2 regions of the Brevibacillus sp. FW301-21C12A genome follow, and region 1 is predicted to be linked to the other one. Evidence: riboswitches for the same ligand, from Rfam matches in the RefSeq annotation. Region 1 holds a riboswitch; the other holds the start of a gene.
What was found. Region 1 has a riboswitch for cobalamin ahead of AC3WQH_RS13780 (hypothetical protein). Riboswitches for the same ligand answer to the same signal wherever they lie in the genome.
Positions count from the first base shown of each region.

Region 2: another riboswitch for cobalamin. It lies ahead of metE (5-methyltetrahydropteroyltriglutamate--homocysteine S-methyltransferase); the one in region 1 lies ahead of AC3WQH_RS13780 (hypothetical protein).

Region 1 is NZ_JBYTBG010000019.1:42,642-50,218, reverse strand. It holds gene AC3WQH_RS13785 (YhgE/Pip family protein) at 1-893, shown strand, start outside; cobalamin riboswitch at 1,020-1,219, shown strand; gene AC3WQH_RS13780 (hypothetical protein) at 1,373-1,618, shown strand; gene mmgD (citrate synthase) at 1,608-2,717, shown strand; gene AC3WQH_RS13770 (bifunctional 2-methylcitrate dehydratase/aconitate hydratase) at 2,745-4,184, shown strand; gene prpB (methylisocitrate lyase) at 4,198-5,106, shown strand; gene AC3WQH_RS13760 (acyl-CoA dehydrogenase FadE) at 5,235-6,926, shown strand; gene AC3WQH_RS13755 (enoyl-CoA hydratase-related protein) at 6,963-7,577, shown strand, end outside.
Region 2 is NZ_JBYTBG010000051.1:17,658-25,234, reverse strand. It holds gene AC3WQH_RS22345 (SgcJ/EcaC family oxidoreductase) at 215-679, shown strand; gene AC3WQH_RS22340 (acyl-CoA thioesterase) at 824-1,318, opposite strand; gene metE (5-methyltetrahydropteroyltriglutamate--homocysteine S-methyltransferase) at 1,343-3,628, opposite strand; cobalamin riboswitch at 3,773-3,972, opposite strand; gene brnQ (branched-chain amino acid transport system II carrier protein) at 4,121-5,473, opposite strand; gene nrdF (class 1b ribonucleoside-diphosphate reductase subunit beta) at 5,958-6,911, opposite strand; gene nrdE (class 1b ribonucleoside-diphosphate reductase subunit alpha) at 6,976-7,577, opposite strand, start outside.

The DNA.
Region 1 (7,577 bases):
TGCCGCAGGCGGAAGCGGAACTTGTGAAGCTGGCTGATTTCGTGCGCAACAAGCTGCCGGAGGTGGAGAACGGCGTCCACAGAGTGGCGGCGCTGGTTCGCGACGATTTGCCCAAGCTGGAGAGCGCGATTTCGCAGGCGGCAGACAAGCTGAGAGAGGTAGAGGCGAACAACAACTTCGCCGATCTCGCCAAGCTTTTGCGCGGGGATATTCAAAAAGAGAGCGAATTTCTCGCCAGCCCGGTGCAGATCAAGGAAAACCGCAAATACCCGATCCCGAACTACGGCTCGGCGATGTCTCCTTTTTACGGCGTCCTGTCGCTATGGGTCGGGGCCACGCTGCTGATTTCCCTGCTCAAGCCGGATGCGGAAAATCCGGATGGCCGCTACAAGCCGTACCAGCTTTATTTGGGGCGTTTGGGCACGTTTGTGACGATCGGTCTGCTTCAGGCATTGTGCATTACGCTTGGAGACATTTACATTCTGGAAGCTTATGTTGCGGATAAAGTTCCGTTTGTGCTTTTCGCGATGCTCGTCAGCATGGTATTCGTCACGATCACGTACACGCTGCTGTCCGTATTCGGCAACGTGGGCAAAGGCATCGCGATCATTTTCATGGTGTTCCAGTTTTCCAGCTCGGGCGGGACGTTCCCGATCAGCATGACCGCTCCCTTTTTCCAGGCATTGAATCCGTTCATGCCGTTCACCTACGCGATCAGCTTGCTGCGGGAGGGCGTAGGCGGGGTGCTGTGGGAGACGGCGACCCGGGACATTCTCTTTCTGTTCGGCTTCATCGGAATCAGCCTGTTCATCGCGCTCGCCCTGAAGCGTCCGTTGAGCGGCCTGATTCAAAAATCGATGGAGAATGCCAAGAAGACAAAAATTATCGGGTAAGCCATCAGTAACCAGCCAATCATCGTTATTGGCTGGTTTTTTCGTGTGCGTTCAATCGGGTTACCCAATTTTTAGGAAAGAATCCAATTGTTAATTTTCTGAATCGGTGGTATATTCGAGACAAACTAAATACGTGTACAAACAGGTGCAGATAAATTCACCATCTTTTATCTGCTTAAAAGGGAAGTTCGGTTAGAATCCGACGCTGTCCCGCAACTGTAATTGGGAGCGATTCGAAGATGCCACTGTTTTCGCCAGCCGAAAATGGGAAGGTTCGAAAAGCGATGAACATAAGCCAGGAGACCTGCCTGTTTGAGCACAACATCAATACCTACGAGGATAGGGGGTGTTAAGTGCGAAATGGATAGGCGTGTTTTTGATTTGGACAATCAGCATGCTTATTTGAGTATTCATTCGCCTCTTAACAACTTCTGCGGAAGTTGTTTTTTTGTGCGGATTTTCAGGAGGGTACGTGACGGATGAGCGATTTTTTGTTTGGAACGGTTGAGTATTTTACCAACGATTTTCAGGCGTGCATTATGAACAACTTGACGATAGAGAACCCGAGCGTTATCAAGGCGCATTACTCGAAATTAAAAGACGAGGTCATCAGGCGATCAGACAGTCCAGCGGATCAAGAAAAGCTTTTGCAAAATCTCGACAAGGCTTATCAACGTCTAAAGATCAACCTATTTGGGGCGGAGGATGAGGAACATGGGAGTTGAAGAAAAGTTTTTTCCAGGTCTGGAAGGGGTAGTGGCTGCGGAAACGAGCATTTCCTTTCTGGATACGAAGCAAGGAGAAATCGTCATCAAAGGGTACGACTTGATCGAGCTGTCCAAAGCGTACCGTTACCTGGATATCGTCCATCTTTTGCTGGAGGAAGCGCTGCCGAACGAGGAACAAAAGCGGGCGGTAGAAGAGAAGCTGAAGAGCGAGTACGACATCCCGAGAGAAGTGTTCGACATGCTCAAGCTGCTGCCGGAAAAAACGCATCCGATGGACGGCTTGCGGACGGGGCTGTCGGCGCTGGCCGGCTATGACAGTCACCTCGACAACTGCTCGCCGCAAGCCAACAAGGAGCGGGCCTACAAGCTGCTCGGCAAAGTGCCGAACATCGTCGCCAACAGCTACCGCGTGATTCAAAAAGCCGAGCTGGTGGCACCGTTGCCGGAGCTGTCGTACAGCGCCAATTTTCTCTACATGATTACGGGCAAAATCCCGTCTGCCTTCGAAGAGGCCATCTTCGACCGATCCCTGGTTTTGTACAGCGAGCACGAAATGCCCAATTCGACCTTTACGGCGCGGGTGATCGCCTCCACTTTGTCGGATTTGTACGGGGCATTGACCGGAGCGGTCGCTTCGCTGAAAGGAAACTTGCACGGCGGAGCAAACGAAGCGGTGATGCACATGCTGCTTGAGGCAAGCTCGGTCGAGGAATTTGAGCAATTGCTGGAGTCCAAGCTGGCCAACAAAGAGCGGATTATGGGATTCGGCCACCGCGTGTACATGAAAAAGATCGATCCGCGTGCCCTCATGATGAAGGACGCCTTGAGGCAACTGTGCGACGCCAAAGGAGACGACCTGCTGTATCAGATGTGCGAAGCCGGAGAGAAAATCATGGAGTGCGAGAAGGGCATTTACCCGAATCTCGATTATTACGCCGCTCCGGTGTACTGGATGCTCGGGATTCCGATTCCGCTGTACACCCCGATCTTTTTCAGTGCGAGAACAGTAGGGCTGTGCGCGCATGTGATCGAGCAGCATAAACACAACCGCCTGTTCCGGCCCCGGGTCAACTACATCGGCCAACGCCGCGCGTAAATCCAAAAAGAGAAAGGAATGATTCGCATGCTGAAAATGAATGAACGGACAAAAACAGACCAGTTGCTGGAGGAAATCGCAGACTATGTGCTGACGAAGGAGATTACGAGTGAAGAAGCGTTCCAGACCGCACGCTACGTGCTGCTGGATACGCTCGGATGCGGCATTTTGGCTCTGTCCTATCCGGAGTGCACGAAGCTGCTCGGGCCGATCGTGCCTGAAACCGTCGTTCCGAACGGTTGCCGTGTACCGGGAACCTCGTACGTGCTTGACCCGGTGCGCGGAGCGTTCAATATCGGTTGCATGATCCGTTGGCTCGATTACAACGATACGTGGCTGGCCGCAGAGTGGGGGCATCCGTCGGACAACCTCGGCGGTATTTTGGCAGTAGCCGATTATTTGAGCCGCGTACGCCTGGCAGAAGGAAAAGAACCGCTCGTCGTGCGCGATGTGCTGGAAATGATGGTGAAAGCGCACGAAATCCAGGGTGTGCTCGCTTTGGAAAACAGCCTGAACCGCGTCGGCCTGGATCACGTGCTGTTCGTCAAAATCGCCACAACGGCTGTCGTGACGAAGATGCTGGGCGGCGGCCGGGAAGAAATTATCAACGCTTTGTCCAATGCGTGGATCGACAATTCCGCCTTGCGCACCTATCGTCACGCGCCAAATACGGGATCGCGCAAGTCGTGGGCAGCCGGGGACGCGACCAGCCGGGGCGTTCATCTCGCATTGATGGCGCTCAAGGGAGAGATGGGCTATCCGTCCGCTCTGTCTGCGCCAGGCTGGGGATTCCAGGATGTTTTGTTCAACAAAAAAGAACTGAAGCTCGCGCGCCCGCTCGACTCCTACGTCATGGAGCACGTGCTGTTTAAAGTATCGTATCCGGCAGAATTTCACGCCCAAACCGCTGCGGAATGCGCAGTAGCCCTGCATCCGCAAGTAAAAGACCGCCTGGATGACATCGACTCGATCACCATTACTACCCATGAATCGGCCATCCGCATTATCGACAAGGTCGGCCCGCTGCACAACCCGGCCGATCGCGACCATTGCTTGCAATACATTACCGCAATCGCCCTGCTCAAAGGCACGATTACAGCGGAGCACTATGAAGATGAAACCGCCAGCGATCCGCGAATCGACAGCTTGCGGGCGAAAATGAGGGTGATCGAGAACAAGCAGTACACGTACGATTACCTCGATCCGAACAAGCGCTCGATTGCGAATGCCGTGCAGATTCATTTCAAGGATGGCACCGAGACGGAAAAAGTCGAGTGCGAATATCCGCTCGGGCACCGTTTCCGCAGGCAGGAAGCCATTCCTAAGATCGAGGAGAAGTTCTCCGATACATTGCGCACCCATTTCCCAAGCGGGCAGCAGCGAAAAATCGAGCAAGTCTGCTTTGACCACGAGAAGCTTGCGCAGATGCGCGTAAACGAGTTCGTGAATTTGTTCCTGCTGGGATAAGGAGGCGTTTCGCTTGGCGTGGATTGTGGATCAACCTTTGACGCAAAAGGAGCTGGCCGAGCGGTTTCGTTCGCTCATGACAGCGCCTGACATTTTGCAAATACCCGGGGCGCACGATGCAATGGCAGCTATCGTCGCCAAGCAGGCGGGATTTTCCGCTCTTTACTTGTCGGGAGCTGCCTATACCGCGAGCAGAGGGTTGCCGGATCTCGGCATCGTCACCTCAGCGGAAACGGCTGAGCGTGCCAAAGACCTCATCCGGGCAACCAACTTGCCTGTGCTGGTCGATATTGATACCGGTTTCGGAGGCGTGCTGAACGCGGCCCGCACCGCTCGGGAAATGGTCGAAGCCCATGTCGCGGCGGTGCAAATAGAAGATCAGCAGCTTCCGAAAAAATGCGGCCACTTGAACGGAAAGCAACTGGTCACAACAGAAGAGATGGTGCAAAAAATCAGCGTCATGAAAGAAGTCGCGCCTACGCTATTGATTGTGGCCCGGACAGATGCGCGTGCTGTGGAAGGGCTGGAGGCAGCGGTAGCGAGGGCAACCGCTTATGCGGAAGCGGGAGCGGATGCGATTTTCCCAGAAGCGCTGGAATCAGAAGCAGAGTTCCGCTTGTTTGCGGAAAAAATCACGGTTCCTTTGCTCGCCAACATGACGGAATTTGGAAAAACGCCCTACTATTCGGCACAGCAGTTTGCGGACATGGGCTATCAGATGGTGATTTACCCCGTGACCTCGCTTCGGGCAGCGGCGAAGGCGTATGAACGGATTTTCTCGCTGATCCGGGAGCAGGGAACGCAAAAAGAGGGACTGTCCGACATGCAGACGCGAAGCGAATTGTACGAGGCGATCTCGTACTACCGATACGAGGAGCTGGACAAACGGATTTCCCGGACGGTTCTCACGGACGAACAATAGCGCCAGACACGGAAAAGACGGCCTACAACCTCACAGGCGATGATACGCATCCTTGGGCACACTTCATGCTTACAGCGAATCGGATCATCGCCTTTTTTCTTCCGTCTGTAGGTGAAGGAGGGGCAAGCGTGGAAACAGCAAAGCTGCGTTGGTATCAGGATGGTTTTACGCCAGAGGATTTTACGGAGGAAGATCAGCTTATTGCCAAAACGACCGAGTTGTTTGTCAAACAAGAGGTAGCTCCGAAGCTGTCAGCGATCGAGCAGCACGATTATGCTGCGGGGAGAGAGCTGTTTGGCAAAGCCGGGGAGCTTGGCTTGCTTGGAATCGAGGTGCCGGTGGAATACGGAGGGCTTTCCCTCAACAAGAAAGTCGCCGGACTGGTCGCGGAAAAAATGGGCTTTGCCGGATCGTTCAGTGTGTCCTACAACATCCACGCAGGTGTGGGGACATTGCCATACGTGTATTTCGGCACGGAGGCGCAAAAGCAGAGCTATTTGCCCAAGCTCGCTTCCGGGGAGTGGATTGGCGCGTATGCGTTAACAGAGCCAAATGCCGGGTCTGATGCGCTGCATGCGAGAACGAGCGCTGTTTTGAACGAGGACGGAACGAGTTGGCTGCTGAACGGGGAAAAGCAATGGATTACAAACGCCCAACTGGCGGACGTGTATGTTGTGTTTGCCAATACGGGCGAAGGCATGACGGCGTTTATCGTGGAACGCGGGTTTGACGGCGTGTCTGTCGGACCGGAAGAGAAGAAAATGGGGATCAAAGGCTCGTCCACGGCTACGTTGCTCCTGGACAATGTGCAGGTTCCTTTGTCCAATGTCCTCGGCAAGCCCGGGCAAGGCCATCGGGTCGCTTTGAATATATTGAACATGGCGCGGCTGAAGCTGGCTTTTTCCAACATCGGCTCGGCCAAGCAGGCGTTGCAGCTTGCGGTCGCGTACGGCAAGGTTCGCAAGCAGTTTCAAAAGTCGCTGGTCGATTTCACGATGATCCAGGAGAAAATCGCCAACATGGCTGTGTCCATCTACGGAGCGGAAAGCGCGGCCTACCGGACCGCCGGGGCGCTGGACGAAGCTCTGCAGGCAGTGGACAGCAGCGATGAAATGACCAGGAGGCTGGCCGATTTTGCCATGGAATGTGCCATCAATAAAGTGTACAGCTCCGAGATGCAGGATCAGATCGTGGACGAAGCCGTGCAAATACACGGCGGGTACGGCTACATGCAGGAATACGAGGTAGAGCGGTTGTATCGGGATGCGAGAATCAGCCGGATTTTTGAAGGGACAAACGAGATCAATCGCTTGACGATTGGCAAAATCGCGGTGAAAAAATATGCGCAAAACGCTGAGGCTCCGTTGCAGCCTGTGGCTTGCGAGGCTGAGGTAGCAGGAAGAAACGAGCAGTTTGTCGAGCTGTCGAGGCGATTGGGCCAGCAAGCGTTGCACACCATCGTGCATTCCACGCTACAGCTTGAACAGGAGCAAGAATACATGCGCCTTGTCGCTGACATCATGAAGGAGTTGTATGTGATGGAATCGGCACTCCTGCGCACGCACAAGGCCATTCGTATCAACGGCCCGGAAAAAGAAGCCATCCGGAAAGCCATGACAGACGTGCTGTGCGAGGAAGGCTATCGGCGGGTCGAGGAAGCGGTGATATCCATAATCTCCGGTGCGCAGGCAGACGCGCAGAAGCGGGCCGCGATACTCAAGGAAATCCGCCATCTCCCGGTTCCTCTCTATGAAAACTTGTTTGTGAAAAAACGAGCCATCGCCCATGAGATCACAAATCGCGCCCGTTATGTTGTCTGAACAGCGGGAAGCAAAACGAAGGGAGGCAACTATGCTATGTATTCATTTGCAAACGTAAAAAAGGATACAGGAATCACGACGGTCGAAATCGACCACGCGCCGGCAAACACGCTGTCTTTTGCGTGCATTCACGAGCTGCGCGCCATTTTCCGCGAGCTTGCCCAGGACGAAGAGACGCGGGCCGTCATTTTGACGGGAGCTGGCCGCTTTTTTGTGACGGGAGCGGATATCAAGGAATTTGTGTCGGCATTTGATGATACCGCGAAAGCACTCGCTCTGGCCGAGGCAGGGCAAGCTTTGTGCAACGAAGTCGAAGCCATGAAAAAGCCGGTAATCGCGGCAATCAACGGCCCCGCGCTTGGCGGAGGGCTGGAGCTGGCGCTCGGCTGCCATTACCGGATCGCCTCCGACAACGCTATCGTCGGCTTGCCGGAGCTGAAGCTGGGGCTGATTCCCGCTTTTGGCGGCACACAGCGGCTCAGCAAAGCAATCGGAACCGCCGCGGCGATGCAGCTTATTTTGAGCAGCAAGCAACTGACAGCGGAAGAAGCGGCAAAGCTCCAACTCGTTCAGGCTGTTGTATCCCCGGAGGAACTTCTGCCTGCGGCTGTGGTGATCGCCCGCTCACTGATAGAAGGCAAGAGCATGACG
Region 2 (7,577 bases), on a different contig from region 1:
TCATCCTTCAGTTTACTGCCTGTCATCGCTGTACGCCCGGACTCCAGCCGGATAGGCACACAGTCGTGGCGAAGCGCACGCAGCCACAGACCATGCACACTCGCGGCGCGATCCGGAAAAGTGGCGTTCAGTCCGTGCTGTCAAACCTTTGACATCGTTTCGGGTTCGTATGATACACTATGGTTCAAACAGCCACCCAAGGAGGTACGCCAGGATGGGCACAGCCACACACGAAGATGCGATTCGCACCCTCTACCGGCAAGTCATTCGCGGCTGGAACGAACACAGTGCATCCGGCATGTCCGCTCCGTTCGCGGCAGACGGCGAGCTTATCGGCTTTGACGGCAGCCATCTGATCGGACGAGCCGCCATTTTTACGCACCTGCACGACGTTTTTTCCCACCATCTGACTCCCCCCTTTGTGTACAAAATCAAGTCCGCATGCCTGCTCAGCGAGGAAGTGGGGATGGTTCGCGCCATGGTCGGCATGATCCCTCCCGGAAAAGACGAGCTTGATCCAGCGCTCCATGCGCACCAGACGCTCGTAGCGAAAAAGCAGGGCGAGCAGTGGGAAGCCGTACTGTTTCAAAATACGCCTGCACAGTTTCACGGACGGCCCGAGCTGGTCGAGCAGTTTACAGAGGAGCTGCGGCCGTTGGTGCGGCAACAGTTGTTTTGACGTTGCGGCTTTCCCCGTGCCGCATTGTGTGTTTGCCCTTGATCCCTTAGTGCCTGCGTGCCGCTCACAGCAAAAGCCCTCAACCTGTCGGTGAGGGCTTTTGGCATTGCTTTTGTTGCTGTATGCTGTTTCTTGCAACGGTGACTACAACTCCGCCTTCCGCTGCTTCCTCAGCGCGTAGCGATGCTTCGCCTTTTCGTGCTGGAGGCGCTCCTCCTCGGTTTCCGGGATGACGGCGGGCACCAGCGTCGGCTTGCCTTGCTCGTCGAGGGCGATCATCGTCAAGTACGCTCTCGCGGTCATGCGTTTTTCGCCTGTCAACAGATTTTCCGACTCCACCTTCACGAACACTTCCATCGACGTGTTGTGCGTCCAGGTGACGTACGCTTCCAGGTTGATCGCTTCCCCTGTCTTGATCGGCGCGAGGAAATCGAACGAATCGCTGGACGCGGTGACTACCGGCTTGCGGCAATGGCGCATCGCCGCGATGCAGGCGATCTTGTCGACGTACGCCATTACTTTGCCGCCGAAGATCGTATAGTGATGGTTCGTATCCGGCGGGAAGACGAGGTCTGTCAAAAAAGTTCTCGACTGCCCGACAGGCCGTGCTTCTGTTGCGATCTGGGCTTCTGTTGCCATCTGTGCTGCTCCTCTCGCTCATGCTTATGCTTTTTGTGCCAGGCGGTTTCGTACTGCGTGTGTCGCCGCTACCATGTTTTTCAGAGACGCGATTGTTTCCTCTCGGCCCCGCGTCTTCAGCCCGCAATCCGGGTTGATCCAGAATTGCCCTGGCGGCAGGACTTGCACGCCGCGGGACACCATTTCCGCGATCTCGGCCACAGCCGGAACGCGCGGGCTGTGGATGTCGTAGACGCCGAGGCCGATCCCTTTGTCGTACGTGCACGTCTCGAACACCGAGACGAGCTCGCCGTGGCTGCGGGAAGTTTCGATCGAGATCACATCGGCATCCAGCTCGCTGATGACGTCGATGAAATCGTGGAATTCGCAATAGCACATGTGCGTATGAATTTGCGTGCCAGGCTCGACTGTCGAGGTAGCGACCCGGAACGACTTGACTGCCCAGTCCAGATACGCGGCTCTGTCTGCCTGCTTGAGCGGCAAGCCTTCAAGCAATGCCGGCTCATCCACCTGAATCATGCGAATGCCCGCCGCTTCCAGCGCCTCCACCTCTTTGCACAGCGCCAGCGCGATCTGCTCGCACACTTCCTGACGGGAGACGTCGTCGCGCACGAACGACCAGTTCAAAATCGTGGCAGGACCTGTCAGCATCCCTTTCACTGGTTTATCCGTCAACGACTTGGCATATACGCTCTCCTTGACCGTCATCGGGGAGACGAACTGCACGTCGCCGTAAATGACCGGCGGTTTGACGCAACGGGAGCCGTACGACTGCACCCAGCCGTTTTTCGTGAAAACGAAGCCGTCGAGCTTTTCGCCGAAATATTCCACCATGTCTGTCCGCTCGAACTCGCCGTGCACCAGCACATCCAGGCCGATCTGTTCCTGAATGGCGATCCACTCGCGGATTTGCTCCTGAATGAACGCATCGTACTGTTCGACGCTCCAGTTTCCTTTTTTGAACTGCTGTCTGGCCTGGCGAACTTCTGTCGTCTGCGGGAAGCTGCCGATCGTCGTCGTTGGCAGCAGCGGAAGCTTCCACGTCGCCTGCTGAATCTCGCGACGCTCGTGGAACGGCACTGCCCGCTTCGCCGCTGTCGACGCCAGCGCTTTTCTCGCCTCCTGCACTTCCTGGCGGTTCCGTGCCGGAAATTGGGCCAAGCGCTGCAAGTCTTTCTCGTTCTGGGCGATTTCCTTCGAAATAACATACTTTCCATATTGGAAACCTTGGACTAATAAGCGCACTTCAGCCAATTTCTCATCGGCAAACGCCAATGCGACGCGCACTTCTTCCGGCAAATCGGTTTCGTCTTCGACGGTAACCGGAACGTGCAGCAGGCTGCTCGACGGCTGAACCCATACCCGTTCTGGGGCTACTACGGTGCACAACGTTTTGACCAACTCCCACTTTTCCTCCAGGGCCGAGCGCCAAATGTTGCGTCCGTCGATGACCCCGGCGCCGAGCACTTTGTCTTGCGGAAAACCGTGCGTCGTCAAGTTGGCCAGGTTCGCTGTTTTCCCGTGAACAAAATCAAGGCCCAAGCCGTGGACAGGCAGTTCAATCAGCTCCTCGTACCAGTCCACTGCTTCAAAGTACGTCTGCACCATCAGCTTCAGGTGCGGCAGCGCCTGGCTGAACTGCTCGTACACGCGACGAATGAGCACTTTGTCTTGCCCGGTAAGATCGAGGACAAACGCAGGCTCGTCGATCTGCCCCCACTCGACGCCGTGCAGTTCCAGCTCGCGAAGGACGTCCACGTACAGCGGCACGATCTGATCGACGACGCGTTCAAATTCGTCTTTGGCATACCCTTTGGACAGCTTGACAAACGTGTACGGCCCGACGATGACAGGCTTGCCGGCGATCCCTAGCTGATCTCTCGCCTCCAGGTACGCTTGCAGCGGCCTGTTTTCCGTCAAGACAGGCGCGCGCTCGCCGAACTCGGGGACGATATAGTGGTAGTTCGTGTTGAACCACTTGGTCATTTCGCTGGCGACCGCGTCTTTGTTGCCGCGCGCCATCGCAAAATACGTAGCCAGCGGCACCGGACCGCCCGCATACGCGAACCGCTTCGGAATCAGGCCGAACATGACCGCCATGTCGAGCATGTGGTCGTAGAAAGTAAAGTCGTTGACCGGAATCCAGTCGATCCCCTTTTTTTGTTGTTTGACCAGGTGCTGCTTGCGAATTTGCTCCATTTGCGCAAGGAATGTCGTCTCATCGAGCTTCCCTGCCCAAAAAGCTTCCAGTGCCTTTTTCCACTCGCGATCTTTGCCGATCCGCGGATATCCCAAGTTGCTGCTTATCATTTGCTTCCTCTCCATCCTTTGCGATCATTTTTTCGATTTCGCCCAATAAAAAAGGCATCTCCAACGATCAGAAAGAACGTTAGAAATGCCAAATAAACACTGAGATCACAGCATCCTAACACCTCCCTATCTCCCGTAGGTTAAGCAGTGTTGTCGAAACAGGCAGGTCTCCTGACTTGAGGATCATGATCTGCACAACGCCTTCCCAGTCAGCTCGACCAGTGGCCAAAAGTTGTGCAAACTCCCCTCATACAGTGGCGGGACCGTGTCGGATTCTCACCGACTTCCCTTTTCATCCTTGCGCCGATATTCATCGCCAAGGAACCTGTCTCCACTCATATGAAATTGTCGGTATGAGTGCATGTGCCCCAAAAATGGGCGGGACACACCTTTCTTCATACAGTAACACGTAAACCAGTTTTTGTCATGCTAAACTATTTCCACTTTGCAAACTGATGTCAACGTTCAGGCTGCTTCCTCATAATGCCTGTCCTATTGCTTGGTCAGGCGAAGCTCACGCGCGCGCAGCGATGGTTTGCGCATCAAATAAACGAGGTAGCCGCCAACGCCCCCGATCAATGCAGGCAGCAGCCAGCCCAAGCCGATCGTGTACATCGGCAAGTAGCGGGAAAAGACGTCGTTGATCGCCGCAAGCTCGACCCCGGCAGCATTCAGCCCGTCAAACAGGCTGACGAGAAACGTACCGAACAAGCTGCCTTGATACACCTCTGGCCGACCGCCAAACCCTTGATGCAAAAACGTCAAAAAGATCAGCGAGATGGCGATTGGGTACATCGTCGTCAAAATCGGAACAGACACCTTGATGAGCGCAGTCAACCCGATATTGGCGACGAGCGTACTGAACACAGCCAAAATGACGGCAAACTTTTTATACGAAATGCGCGGAAACATCGCGTGGAAATACGACGAGCACGCCGTAATCAATCCGACGCTGGTCGTCAGGCACGCCGCAGTAATCATCAGGCCGAGCAGCAGGCCGCCGTAAGAACCGAAGTAATAATTCGACACTTTGGCCAAAATTTGCGCCCCGTTTTCCAAATGGCCGAGCTTTTCCACGCTGGAAGCGCCCATGTAGGCAAGCACCGAGTAGAAAAACGCCAGGAGCGCACCCGCAATCAGCGTTGCTTTGGCGCACGTCAGCAAAATTTGCTTTTTCGACGTAACCCCTTTTTCCTTGATCGCATTGACGATGATGATGCCGAATACAAACGCCCCGAGCGCGTCCAGCGTCAAATAGCCGTCCTGGAATCCTTTGAAAAACGCCTTGGACTGGTAATCGCCCACTGGCGCTTGCAGCTCGCCAATCGGATACACGATCGCCGTCAGGACGATGATGCCGATAAACGTCAGCTTCATCGGTGTCAAGACTTTTCCGACTACATTGATAATTTTTCCAGGATTGAGCGACAACAGGCAAGCGAGCGTGAAGAACAAGACGGTAAACACAATCAACGGAAAAGGCCCGGCCTGCTCGGACAAGAACGGCTTGATCCCGATCTCAAACGAAACATTCCCGGAGCGCGGAATCGCAAAAAACGGCCCGATCGCCAAATAGAGCAAAATCGTGAAAACAAGACCGAACAGCGGGTGCACACGGCTTGCGAGCGAACGCAAATCGTCTTTACCTGAATACACCAACGCTGTAATTGCCAAAAGTGGCAAGCCAACCCCTGTCACGAGAAAACCGGCGTTGGCTTCCCAGACGTTCGTTCCCGCCATCTGTCCCAGCATCGGTGGAAAAATCAGGTTGCCTGCTCCGAAAAACAGCGCAAACAGCATAAATCCGATGATGACGATAAACGAATATGAAACTTTTTGAAGCATGACAAAAACCTCCTGTGAGTAAGAACGAAGGGCCTTGTAAGGAACCCTCAGATTAGTGAAAAAATTCACGAAGTCTAGCGGCTCGTCCAGCCTCCAGCCAAACTGGATAACACTGGATTCATTGTCAGATAAATCAGTCCTCCAGACGCATGACACGATGATTCTGCGACTCTCGTCACTGCCGCTTTGCTGTTCCAGCCTAAGCCCAACTCGGCTCGACCGGATGGCAATCAAAAGAGCCGACACATCATTTATTTATAACATAAATATGAATGAAAAGGTATTTTAAAATGAAGAATTCTTTTATTCCTTTCTATAAAAGATTCTTGATCGAGAAAATCTCACAGGAAGGAATGTGGGCAACTCATCCGCTACTTCGCGCGCGCCTGTGCATGCGCGCCGCTCGCCCCTTTTCGCGTAACGGGCACGACAAAAAGGCTGCCGTCTGTAGACAGCAACCCTTTTAAACGATCGTTTAACTTTTTTACTCAAAGCGAAAATCGTCATCCGTCAGCGGCTCGACGTTGAGCGTGCGGACGTAGCCATTGCCTTTTTTCGAGAAGAAATCATGCTGCTTCGTGTGCGTGCGAATCCCGTTCAGGACGATCGGGTTGACTTCCTCCTCGGGGAAAAACGGCTCCAGCCCCAGATTCATCAACGCTTTGTTCGCGTTGTAGCGCACGTAGGCCAACACCTCGTCCGCCAGGCCAATCTCTGTGTACAAGGAGACGGTGTACTCCTCTTCGTTTTGGTGCAGCTCGTGCAATAGCGCGTACAGCTCCTCTTTGACCGTCGCCTGCTCCACGACGCTGAGCCGCTGGTACACTTCCTGCGCGAGCACGCCGACGTACAGGCCGTGAATGCTCTCGTCCCGGACGATCAGGTCGATGATTTCACCGCTGCTCGTCATCTTGCCCTGCCCGGCCAAAAAGAGCGGGTAGAAAAAGCCGCTGTAAAACAGGTAGCTTTCCAAAAAGACGGAGGCGACCATCGCCATGTACAAATCTTTTGGCGTCTCGATCTCCTGGTAGCGCTTTGCGATCAGCGCCGCTTTCTTTTGCAGATGCGGACTCTGCTCCACCCAGGCAAAAATTTCGTCAATTTCCTCCGTGGCCGCGAGCGTCGTGAAAATGCTGCTGTACGATTTGGCGTGGATTTGCTCCATCATGCCCATGAAAGCCAGGACGGCTTTGCGCTGCAGCCCGTCCACATGCTCCATGATTTTCGGCATCCCGACGCCGCCTTGCACGGTGTCGAGCAAAGTCAGTCCGCCGAGCACTTTTTTGTACGTGTCCCGTTCCGAAGCGCTGAGCTCCATCCAGGACATTTTGTCATCCGAGAGCGGAATCTCGTCATCGGTCCAGAACTGCATGATGTTCTGGTTCCAAAACGTCATCGTAAAATCGTCGTCTGGCCTGTTCCAATTGACAGCTTTCATTAGGGCGTTCCTCTTCTCTGAAAAAACTTTGTTCCATGCCGGATGGTTCCTCACAGTAAACGGCTTAAACGGCACAGCTAATGCACTCTTCTACCGTCAAATGCTTGGTGCGCGTGTAGTAGAGCGACTTCAAGCCTTTTTTCGCGGCGTAAATATAGTAGCGCGCCAGCTCTCTGGTCGAGATGTTGCTGTTGACGTGCAGCACGGTGGAAATGCCTTGGTCCACATGCTCCTGGATTTCGGCGACCAGATCGATCACTTTGAACTGGTCGATCACATAGGCAGATTTGTAGTAAAAATAGTTTTCCTGCGACAAATACGGCATCGGGTAGTAGGTCGTCGAGTTCGCGTACGTTCTCGTTTCGATGTGCTCGACAACCGGCATCACGCTCGACGTCGCATTCTGAATGTAGGAAATGCTCTGCGTCGGCGCAATCGCCAGACGGTACGCGTGATACAGTCCGTTCTTCTGCACCTTTTGCTTGAGCGCGGCCCAATCCTCCGGCGTCGGAATGTGCATGCCTGCGAACAGTTGCTTGCCTTTTTCCGTGCGCGGACGGTAGTCGTTTGCGAGGTATTTGTCAAAATACGTGCCTTTGGCGTACTCCGACTGCTCGAAGCCCATGAAGGTTTCCCCTTTGGCCATGGCGATCTCCATACTCATTT